Regions from separate parts of the Dysgonomonas sp. ZJ709 genome, predicted to be linked through region 1. Evidence: riboswitches for the same ligand, from Rfam matches in the RefSeq annotation. Region 1 holds a riboswitch; each other region holds the start of a gene.
The links. Region 1 has a riboswitch for cobalamin ahead of G7Y56_RS03320 (TonB-dependent receptor domain-containing protein). Riboswitches for the same ligand answer to the same signal wherever they lie in the genome.
Positions count from the first base shown of each region.

Region 2: linked by a shared signal. The riboswitch ahead of G7Y56_RS11765 (TonB-dependent receptor) and the one ahead of G7Y56_RS03320 (TonB-dependent receptor domain-containing protein) in region 1 are both predicted to bind cobalamin.
Region 3: linked by a shared signal. The riboswitch ahead of G7Y56_RS11750 (sirohydrochlorin cobaltochelatase) and the one ahead of G7Y56_RS03320 (TonB-dependent receptor domain-containing protein) in region 1 are both predicted to bind cobalamin.

Region 1 covers NZ_JAAKEM010000002.1:250,746-254,034, reverse strand. Annotated here, with positions in the region: gene G7Y56_RS03325 (mechanosensitive ion channel family protein) at 1-561, opposite strand, end outside; cobalamin riboswitch at 841-1,046, shown strand; gene G7Y56_RS03320 (TonB-dependent receptor domain-containing protein) at 1,184-3,229, shown strand; gene G7Y56_RS03315 (DUF5074 domain-containing protein) at 3,226-3,289, shown strand, end outside.
Region 2 covers NZ_JAAKEM010000016.1:27,076-30,364, reverse strand. Annotated here, with positions in the region: gene G7Y56_RS11775 (gamma-glutamyl-gamma-aminobutyrate hydrolase family protein) at 1-283, shown strand, start outside; gene G7Y56_RS11770 (DUF1080 domain-containing protein) at 365-1,639, opposite strand; cobalamin riboswitch at 1,843-2,101, shown strand; gene G7Y56_RS11765 (TonB-dependent receptor) at 2,159-3,289, shown strand, end outside.
Region 3 covers NZ_JAAKEM010000016.1:22,218-25,506, forward strand. Annotated here, with positions in the region: gene G7Y56_RS11745 (TonB-dependent siderophore receptor) at 1-488, opposite strand, end outside; gene G7Y56_RS11750 (sirohydrochlorin cobaltochelatase) at 522-1,448, opposite strand; cobalamin riboswitch at 1,498-1,772, opposite strand; gene G7Y56_RS11755 (cobyrinate a,c-diamide synthase) at 1,884-3,185, shown strand; gene G7Y56_RS11760 (cob(I)yrinic acid a,c-diamide adenosyltransferase) at 3,199-3,289, shown strand, end outside.

The DNA of each region.
Region 1 (3,289 bases):
GTTTTTATCTGCAATTATTGAGACAATAAGAATTGCACCTATAATCCCCAATATAATTTTAATAATTTGAATATAACCCTTGAGTGATGTTTGCTGTGTCTTGGGGTGAATCTTGAAGAATAACTCCCACGCATTCAAAAGTGAAGATAATACTAATAAGACCCAGAATACCACTACAATTTTAGAAATCGCAAACTCAAACCGCATCCAACTTTCTGAGAATCCCGAAAATAGAACTCCGGAACTAAAAAAGACAACAATAATCGCAGCAAGTACAATCAGACGGTTAAAAAATTTCTTCTGAACCAATACATTGTATATTTTGGATCTCATGTTGGACTCCTCTTTCCGTCTAAAAACAGAGGATAGCTTTGAGGTTATAATGTTCAATAACCATATAATAACGATTAGGGATATAAATGCAACAGTGAAAACAATAACATTAGACACTTTGATACTGACTCCAATACCTGATAATGCATCATGGAGATACTGTAGTATCCAGAATTTAGATGAGCTGGTTACACTCTCTGTTGCTATATGAGGAATTATGACATACATAAAATATGGGTTAAATATTATAACTTTAAACAACGATTATAAGCAAAGCCACCCTTTATATTATGGAATTGCCGTATAAGTATCCAGACATCACAAATTCGTAGATTCACTACATATTACAACATTTGCTATCTCATATTGTTCTACGAGCAATGCCGTGGGGGATTCTAATATGTTTTCACATAATCTTCTATATATCAAAACGAATTGAGGGTGAGTAGTAGTGGGCTTCAATGCATTTTTCTCTAAATTACCAACGCATATCGATTTAATACCCTATCTTTGTACCAACATTTTGGTGTTACAAATCCGTATTTATCGGACAAGTAATGAAAAGGGAATCAGGTGAAAATCCTGAACAGACCCGCTGCTGTAAGCTCTACTATGTTTTGAATGGACAAAATCCACTGTCGTAATTAATAAGATGGGAAGGATATTCAAAACAAGAGTAAGTCAGAAGACCTGCCAGAATATTTATATTTAAAGCTTTCGAGGTATGAGGCTGGAGAATATTATCAGAAGTAGTAAGATACTTACGATTCTTTTCTGCAAATATTGCATGCGCAATTATTCCAATCCACATCAAGAGAAAGCTATTTTGATCAATTATTCAAACTAGCGAATGTTTAAAAACATAATACGATTTCTATCCATCTGTTTACTTTACTGTTGCACAACATCCCTTTATGCACAAGGTCTGTTAGACAGCATACAGCAGATGAAAGAAGTCATCGTCATTGCTAAACCCTTTCAAGAAGTGATTCCGACACAACGATTATCAGGTACTAAGCTACAACAGCTAAGCAACCACACCGTCTCGGATGCGCTTCGCTATTTTGCAGGTATACAGATAAAAGATTATGGTGGTATAGGTGGTATCAAGACAGTCAATGTACGCAATATGGGTACGCATCATGTCGGCGTATTTTATGATGGAATACAATTGGGCAATGCACAAAACGGAGTAGTCGATTTAGGTCGTTTCTCCCTCGACGATATGGAAGAGTTATCACTGTATAACGGACAAAAAAGCGAAACATTTCAGTCGGCAAGAGACTTTGGGTCGGCAGCATCTATCTATCTGCGAACTAAAAAACCGAAATTTGAAAAAGATAAGAAAACAAATCTCCTCGTAAGATATAAAGCCGGATCGATACAACTTATCAATCCCTCTGTTCGTTGGGAACAGAAACTCAGCAGTAAATTGAGTATGAATTTAAGTTCAGAATACATCAAATCGGATGGGAAGTATAAATTCAGATACAAACGGGTGAATACAGACGGGTCTATTGCTTACGACACAACCGCCACCCGTAAGAATAGCGACATAGAAGCTCTCCGTATCGAAGGAGGCTTATATGGAGTAGTTGCCGATGGCTATTGGGAATCGAAAATATACTATTATGATTCGGAACGAGGACTGCCCGGAGCAATAGTCAACAATGTATTTTATAATGGTGACAGGTTATGGGATAAAAACTTCTTTGCCCAATCGAGTTATAACAAAGATTTCACTCCTAAATACAAATTCCAACTCAAAGGTAAGTTTGCATACGATTATACACATTATCTATCGAACGACACCACTTTGTTTATGGGGGAGGTTGTCAATGACAGAATATCGTTCAATAATACGTACTATCAGCAAGAGGTTTACTTGTCGGCTATCAATATGTATTCGCCGACTTCGTGGTGGGATATATCCCTATCTACAGATTTCCAATGGAACAAACTGAACGCAACGATGAGCAATTACGATAATTTCGCTTACCCGAAACGCACCACAACACTTGTTGCTTTAGCCAGTTCGGTAAAAGTAAATAAGGTAAAAGCACAGGCCAGTTTGTTAGGTTCATTTGTGCAAGAATCTGTAAGAAACGGCAAGGCATCTCCCAATAAATCTGAAATAACACCTGCGATAGTGGTCGGCTACAAGCCTTTCGAAAAGCATGACTTCAATCTACGTGCATTCTACAAACGTGTATTCAGAATGCCGACTTTCAACGATTTATATTATGCCGAAATAGGTTATAGCGATCTGAAGCCGGAATACACCAATCAATATAATATTGGATTCAGTTACAATAAACAATTTAAAAAAAGTAATCTGGACGCTTTCACTTTACAAGTGGATGCCTATTATCTCGATATCGAAAATAAAATCATCGCATCGCCCACAAACAGCAATTTCAGATGGATGATGACCAATATGGGAAAAGTAGAAAATAAAGGTCTGGATGTAGTAGCCAATTTACAAGGACATATAGGTAAAGTAAGTTTAAGTACAAACCTCACCTACTCGTATTCCAAGGCGCAGGATTTCACAAAAACCGAACCTCGTTTATCATCGTATGGCGACCAGATTCCCTATACACCATGGCATAGCGGTTCGGCAATTCTTAACGCAGGATATGAATCATGGAATATGAATTATAGTTTTATATACGTAGGTGAACGTTATGATGGTGGAATAAACAACATTAAACGCAATCATATACAGCCATGGTATACCCACGATATGTCAGTACAGAAAACATTCAATTTCAAAAGTTACAGAGTAAAAAGTTCCATAGAAGTAAATAATGCATTGAACCAATACTACGACGTAGTATTAAATTTCCCGATGCCCGGCCGCAATTTCAGATTTATTTTAAGTATCGAAATATGAAACAGCTTTATAATATAGCATATATCTTTTCTTTTATCTGTATCCTGCTATCAACTTCGT
Region 2 (3,289 bases), on a different contig from region 1:
AATTGTAGACATGTTTGTAAATAAAGACCCTAAAAAAGCGAGTCTGACAGATGTTATCGATCACATCGACCATATCGCTAAAGTAGCAGGTATAGACCATGTAGGTATCGGCTCCGATTTCGATGGTGGTGGAGGCGTAATAGGCTGCTCAGGGGCGAACGATTTAATCAACATTACTGTAAAGCTAATAGAAAAAGGATATTCAGAAGACGATATAGCTAAAATATGGGGCGGTAATTACTTACGTGTTCTTGATAAAGTACAATCTTCAGCTACTAAGTAATCTGTATATAATTTATATAAAACATAAAGGCTGCATAGATCAATCTATGCAGCCTTTATTATATGTTATTACAGTTATATATTACAATGTTTTGACATTTAGATTTCTCCATAATACTTTTATACCGCCACCATCGTGAATCTGTAGGGCGATACGGCCTTGGCCTGCTCCAATCTTAGCATCATCGAAGTTAACCATCTCTTGGCCATTCAACCATGTTGTTACATTGTCTCCAACGGCTTTGATGCGAAGTGTATTCCATTCTCCTTCTTTGAGAATGGTTTCTTTTTCGTCTGGTATTTGGATTAACCAGCCTCGACCATAAGATTCATAGATGCCGCCTGTGTCGTGACCTTTTGGTGCTACTTCTACTTGCCATCCGTTTACTTTTACGTCTTCTTCGATGAATGATCGAATAAATACGCCTGAGTTTCCGTCTGCTTCTTGTTTGAATTCTACTGATAGGTCGAAGTCATCATAATACTCGCGGGTAGCCAGATAACCGTATTGTTTGTCGGGACCGCTCTCACATACTAATAATCCGTCTTTCACGTACCATAGTTCTGTGCCGTATTTTTCCCAGCCTTTGAGATCGACTCCATTAAAGAGTGATACTTCTTTCGATTTGCGTGGAAGTTCTTTTACTTTTATATTGCGGAAAGATGCCGGGTAACCATGGTCTTGTAAGCAGAATACGCCTTTTTTTGCTAAACCATATTCAGGAGCATGTGCCCATTTACCACTGTTTTTACGGTCGAACCAATCGTCTGTCCATGCTTCGAATTCTAATATTTTCACGCCGTTCAGCCAATGTTCCACATGACCGTTATCAAATATGATTTTCGAGTTATTCCATTCTCCGTAGGGATTTACTTTCATCAATGTTGTGTCTGGTAAATGCATGGCATAGTCTACGCCTAGTTTTTGCCAGTCTTCGAGTGGTTCGGGAAAGTTAGGGGTGTCTATCAGTTGGTATTCAGGTCCTGTGACATAAGGTACTGCAAATTGTGGACGCTCTACTACATGGTATAGCATACCGCTGTTTCCGCCTTTAGATAGCTTCCAGTCCCACGATAGTTCGAAATTTTCGTATTGTTTTTCACTGACGATGTAACCGCTGGCATCACTTCCGTCACCTTTGGCTTGGATGCAGCCGTCTACTACATGCCATGGTTCGGTTAGTACGGAGTCGTTGTAATCGCGCCAGCCGTCCATCGTCTTGCCATCGAATAATAAAACCCAACCGTCAGCTGCTTCTTCAGCGGTTAGGGTGTTGGGCTCAGTACTTGAGCAAGAACTGAATAGCATTAATGAGGCTGTCGCAGACATCATTATACTCTTGATAGTTAATTTCATGTTGTTATATTTAAGTTGATAATAGAGAAGAATTATTTTATGGTGTTTTTAATTATAGATTTAAATTGTAAATATATAAGAAAAATTACAATTTTAAAAATATTTATTTTAGTGATTAGAAATTATACGATATAGATTTAATTTATGATATTATAATAGACATCTATTTTCTTTAATATATGTTATAAAAAGTATAAAAATCCTACCTTTGCATCTGCTTAGGTGATACAAAAAGATATCCATCTTTTGTATTAAAAGGGAATTCGGTTAGAATCCGAAACAGTGCCCGCTACTGTGAAACTCTTGTTAAGTTTTGAGCAACCCTCTTGCCACTGTCAGAAACAGTGAACAGTAAACAGTAAACAACAATTTCGTTGATAACTGATGGCTGATGACTGATATGATGGGAAGGCGCTCAAAATGGAGTAAGTCAGGAAACCTGCCAGGCAAAATACATTAATTTATGTACTCTCGGGGTCAAGAGTATAAGTTATTAACATCTTATTCTATTTATTCTCAATGAAGAAGAAAGTATTTTTTACAGCATTGTTGTGCTGTTTTGTTAATGTTTTATGTGCACAAATCACATTAAAAGGGAGGGTAGTCGACGAAACTGACCGTCCAATTGCAAATGCTACAGTACGCCTCGAAAAAACGACAATTGGAACAGTTACCAATGCAAATGGTTTTTTCGAACTGAACAATGTCCCGAATGGGGACTACACTCTAAGAGCTAGTCGTATGGACTTCGAAGCTACTCGTCTAGATGTAAATGGCTCGAAAGAAGATATTGTACTTACATTAGTAAAATCATTTCTAAATCTCAATGAAGTTGTTGTTACAGGGACAGGAACACATCGCCGTTTGCAAGAATCGCCTGTTGCAATAGAAGTAATATCGCAGAAGGAATTAAGAAATGTGAATATTCCTACTTTTGAGAATGCAATGATTGCTCTTAATTCATCCTTTACATTCAGCCCAAATGCTATGGGTACATATATGCAGCTAAACGGTTTAAGCAATAGGTATATTCTTATATTGATAGATGGTAGAAGGCTTGCAGGTGATGTAAGTGGAAATATCGACCTCTCACGTATCAATATGAATAATGTGAAACGTATCGAAATACTTAAAGGTGCTGCATCGTCTCTTTATGGCTCGGAAGCCATAGCCGGTGTAGTAAACATTATTACCGACAAGCGTAAAGAGAAAATTTTCGCATCGAGTAATACACGTTATTCGGAATATGGACAGTTTACTCAAGGTATAAATGTAGATTTGAATCTGGGAATATTTTCATCTTCTACGGCATACCAACGGAATCAATCAGATGGATGGCAATTAAACTCGAAAACAGTAGACAGTAAAACAGGCGAACTCGTGGATACCGAAGCGCAAGCATCCATGCGCTTTTACTCCGATATATTAAGTCAGAAGCTTTCTGTTGCTCCAACAAAACAATTAAGCGTGTATGTGGAAGGTAGTCTTTATGATAAAAAATATATACGCGTACCAAGTGTATCAGCATATAATATGCTATACGAAGATTATTCGATCGGTTTGGGTGGTAAATATCTTCTCAAAAATGAAGGTGTTATCTCATTGGATTTGAATACAGACAACTTTGATTATTCGCAAGTATATATAGCT
Region 3 (3,289 bases), on a different contig from region 1:
GCGGTCGGTGCTTTTCTTGTGATATTTAGCACTCCACCCACAACCGAATGTCCATACAGAACCGAAGCCGGTCCTTTTAATAACTCTAATGACTCGACAGAAGATAAATCAGGAAATGGATTTGAGTTTACGATAGTTCTCTCATCTCTCACGCCATCAATCATTATGGCTGCATTGGTAAATCCCCGCACCGAAAACGTTTGGAATGCACCATAGCTCGTTTGCATGCGAGTACCGGGTAAAAACTTAACAGCATCTTCGAGATTCAGAATCCCTCTCATTTCTAAGTCTTTACTTGAGACACTAGTCACTGAAAGAGGCAGATAGCTCAATGGCACATTAAGATTAATCATATTTACTCTTTGTTGGATAGGAGCTTCTATAACAATCTCTTTTATAGCATGAACTGTGTCGGTAATGTTTTTATATTGGGCATTAATTACCCCTGCTGCCATTATAAAAATGGCAGATAATATTATTTTTTTCATTAAAATTAATGTGTTTTTTGTGCTTACTTAGTCTTATTTCATTTTTTCTCCGGTCACTTCATAAATGGCCTTTTTTTTCATAATGCCAATTTTACGGTGGTGAGAAATAAATTTAAGGTGAGAAATAAATAGGTCTTGTATTGCAGGATTTTGTCCTAAGCCTTCCATGTGTACATCTACAGCAAATCCTTTTTCTTCTAAGTCTGATTTCCAGTCTTCTGCAATGTCGTTTTTAGCATGTTCGCCTGCTACAAAAAGAAAAGGAACAAGCACGACCTTCTTTGCTTTCATCGAATTTAGGCGCATCAATACATCATCAAATTCGGGGTAGCCCTCTATTGTTGCTACAAAATAGTTATTATACCCTTTCGATTTCAACATATAATCTAGCATCGCATATTGGGCAGTAGAAGAATCGTACGTGCCGTGCCCTATCCAAATATAAGCTGTAGAGGTGTCTTTTCTTTGAGCTAATACTTCTATAACATTTTCATAGTCGTGTGGTGAATACAATAACGGATCACCTACACGGATTTCTTTAAAAGAAGACCGCATCTGATCTACTTCGTTGTTTAAGGCTTCCATCTCTACCCCATCGATAATACAAGTGGCTTGTACTAAGATATGTGTGTAACCATCTGCCTTTAGTTGCACAAGAGCCTGTGAAGCATTCATTTTTTGAATACCCCTCTCTCCTAAACGTTTTACTACGATACGTGAAGTGTATGCTTCACGAAATTCTACATCAGAAAATTCTTTTTTTACTTTTTCATTAATAGCATCGATAGTTAAGGCGCGAGTGTCAGCATGGGTGGTACCGAAGTGAACCATCAATATGGCTACTTTGTCTCCTTTCCCCAATGTTTTGAAGATGTCGGAGGCTTCAAAATTTGGACCGGAATGAGCTGCTAGGGCATTAGAAAAAGCTAATACCATGAGCATAAAAAAGGTTTTTTTCATTATAATAATGAATAAAGTGTTAATAAAATATTCTTGACCCCGAGAATACGTATTTACTGTTTTGCTTGGCAGGTTTCCTGACTTACTCCATCTTTGAATATCCTTCCCATCGTACCAGTTATCAGTCATCAGTCATCAGTTATCAACTAGATTGTTGTTACTGTTTACTGTTCACTGTTTACTGTTTCTGACAGTGGTATGAGTATTATTCAAAGACTTAAGAAGAGTTTACAGTAGCGGGCACTGTCTCGGATTTTAACCGAATTCCCTTTTAAATACAATAGACGATTGTCCATTAGTATCACCTAAGCGGTTGCAAAGATAGTCTTAATAAATGTTATAGAAAATAGTTTCAATAAAATAAATAAAACTTATGTATATATAAATATGATTTATAGTGTGCATTTCATATTTTTGTAATAAGAATCAATTTTTATGAGCAAGATATCCAATCTCCTTATTGCAGCCACATCATCAGGATCAGGAAAAACGACCCTGACCTTAGGCTTATTGAGGGCATTAAAGAACAGACAATTAGAGGTGCAACCCTTTAAATGTGGTCCTGATTATATAGATACTAAATACCATGATTTGGCATCGCACGGACATTCTATTAATCTGGATTTGTTTCTGTCTTCCCCCGATCATGTGAAACAATTATATGCAAAACATAGCGCAAGTAAAGATGTTTGCGTTACCGAAGGTGTTATGGGACTTTTCGATGGGTACGATCGTATGCAGGGAAGCAGTGCGCAGATAGCCGAATTGCTTGATATTCCTGTTGTACTCGTTATTAATGCTAAATCGATGGCATATTCGGCAGCGGCAATGCTATATGGATTTAAAAATTTCTATAAGAATATAGATGTTGTAGGTGTTGTTTTCAATTTTGTAGGTTCAGAAAGCCACTATCATTTTCTGAAAGAGGCATGTAAGGATGTTGGCATAGAGCCTTTAGGTTATCTTCCTAAGCAAGCGGATATAGAAATACCGTCACGCCATCTGGGATTAAGTCTCGATAAAGAATTTTGTTTCGACCATTTTGCTGATAAAGTAGCTTCATTTATTGAAAAACATATAGATATAAATCGTTTACTGGAAATAACAAAACAAGAGAGACCTGTTGTTTCCCTAGCGGATAAAAAGATAACAAATAAAAACTTAAAAAATGCTGTTGCTTATGACGAAGCATTCAATTTCTTCTATTACGAAAATATAGAGTATTTGAAAGAATTAGGAGATGTCACTTTTTTTAGTCCTCTGTGGGATAAGGAACTACCGAAAGCAGACTTTATTTATCTTCCCGGTGGATATCCCGAATTACATCTATCAGCATTGAGTGAAAATAAATCGATGCACGAGAGTATCAGAAATTACATTGAAAATGGAGGTAAGCTATTAGCTGAATGTGGTGGTATGATGTATTTGTGCTCATCTATTACAGATAAGGATGGAAATGTTTATCCAATGGTAGATGTTTTGAAACAAAATGCTACTATGCAACAAATGAGGCTAAAGTTGGGTTACCGTAGTCTCAGTTACAATGGGCAGAATATTAAAGGACACGAGTTTCATTATTCTAAAATAGCAAATGCTGAAAATTCTATTTCTATTGCTAAAATATATAATGCAAAAGGCATAGAAGTGGATGCCAAATTATTTCGTTACAAAAATCTGATTGCAGGTTATACCCATATTTATTGGGCACAACTGGATTTATTGAGTCTTTTTGAATAAACAAAATATTGTTATGAGAATATATACACGAGGTGGAGATAAGGGCAAAACAGGAATACACGGTGGTCTGCGTGTGGATAAAGATGATATACGTATTGAAGCAA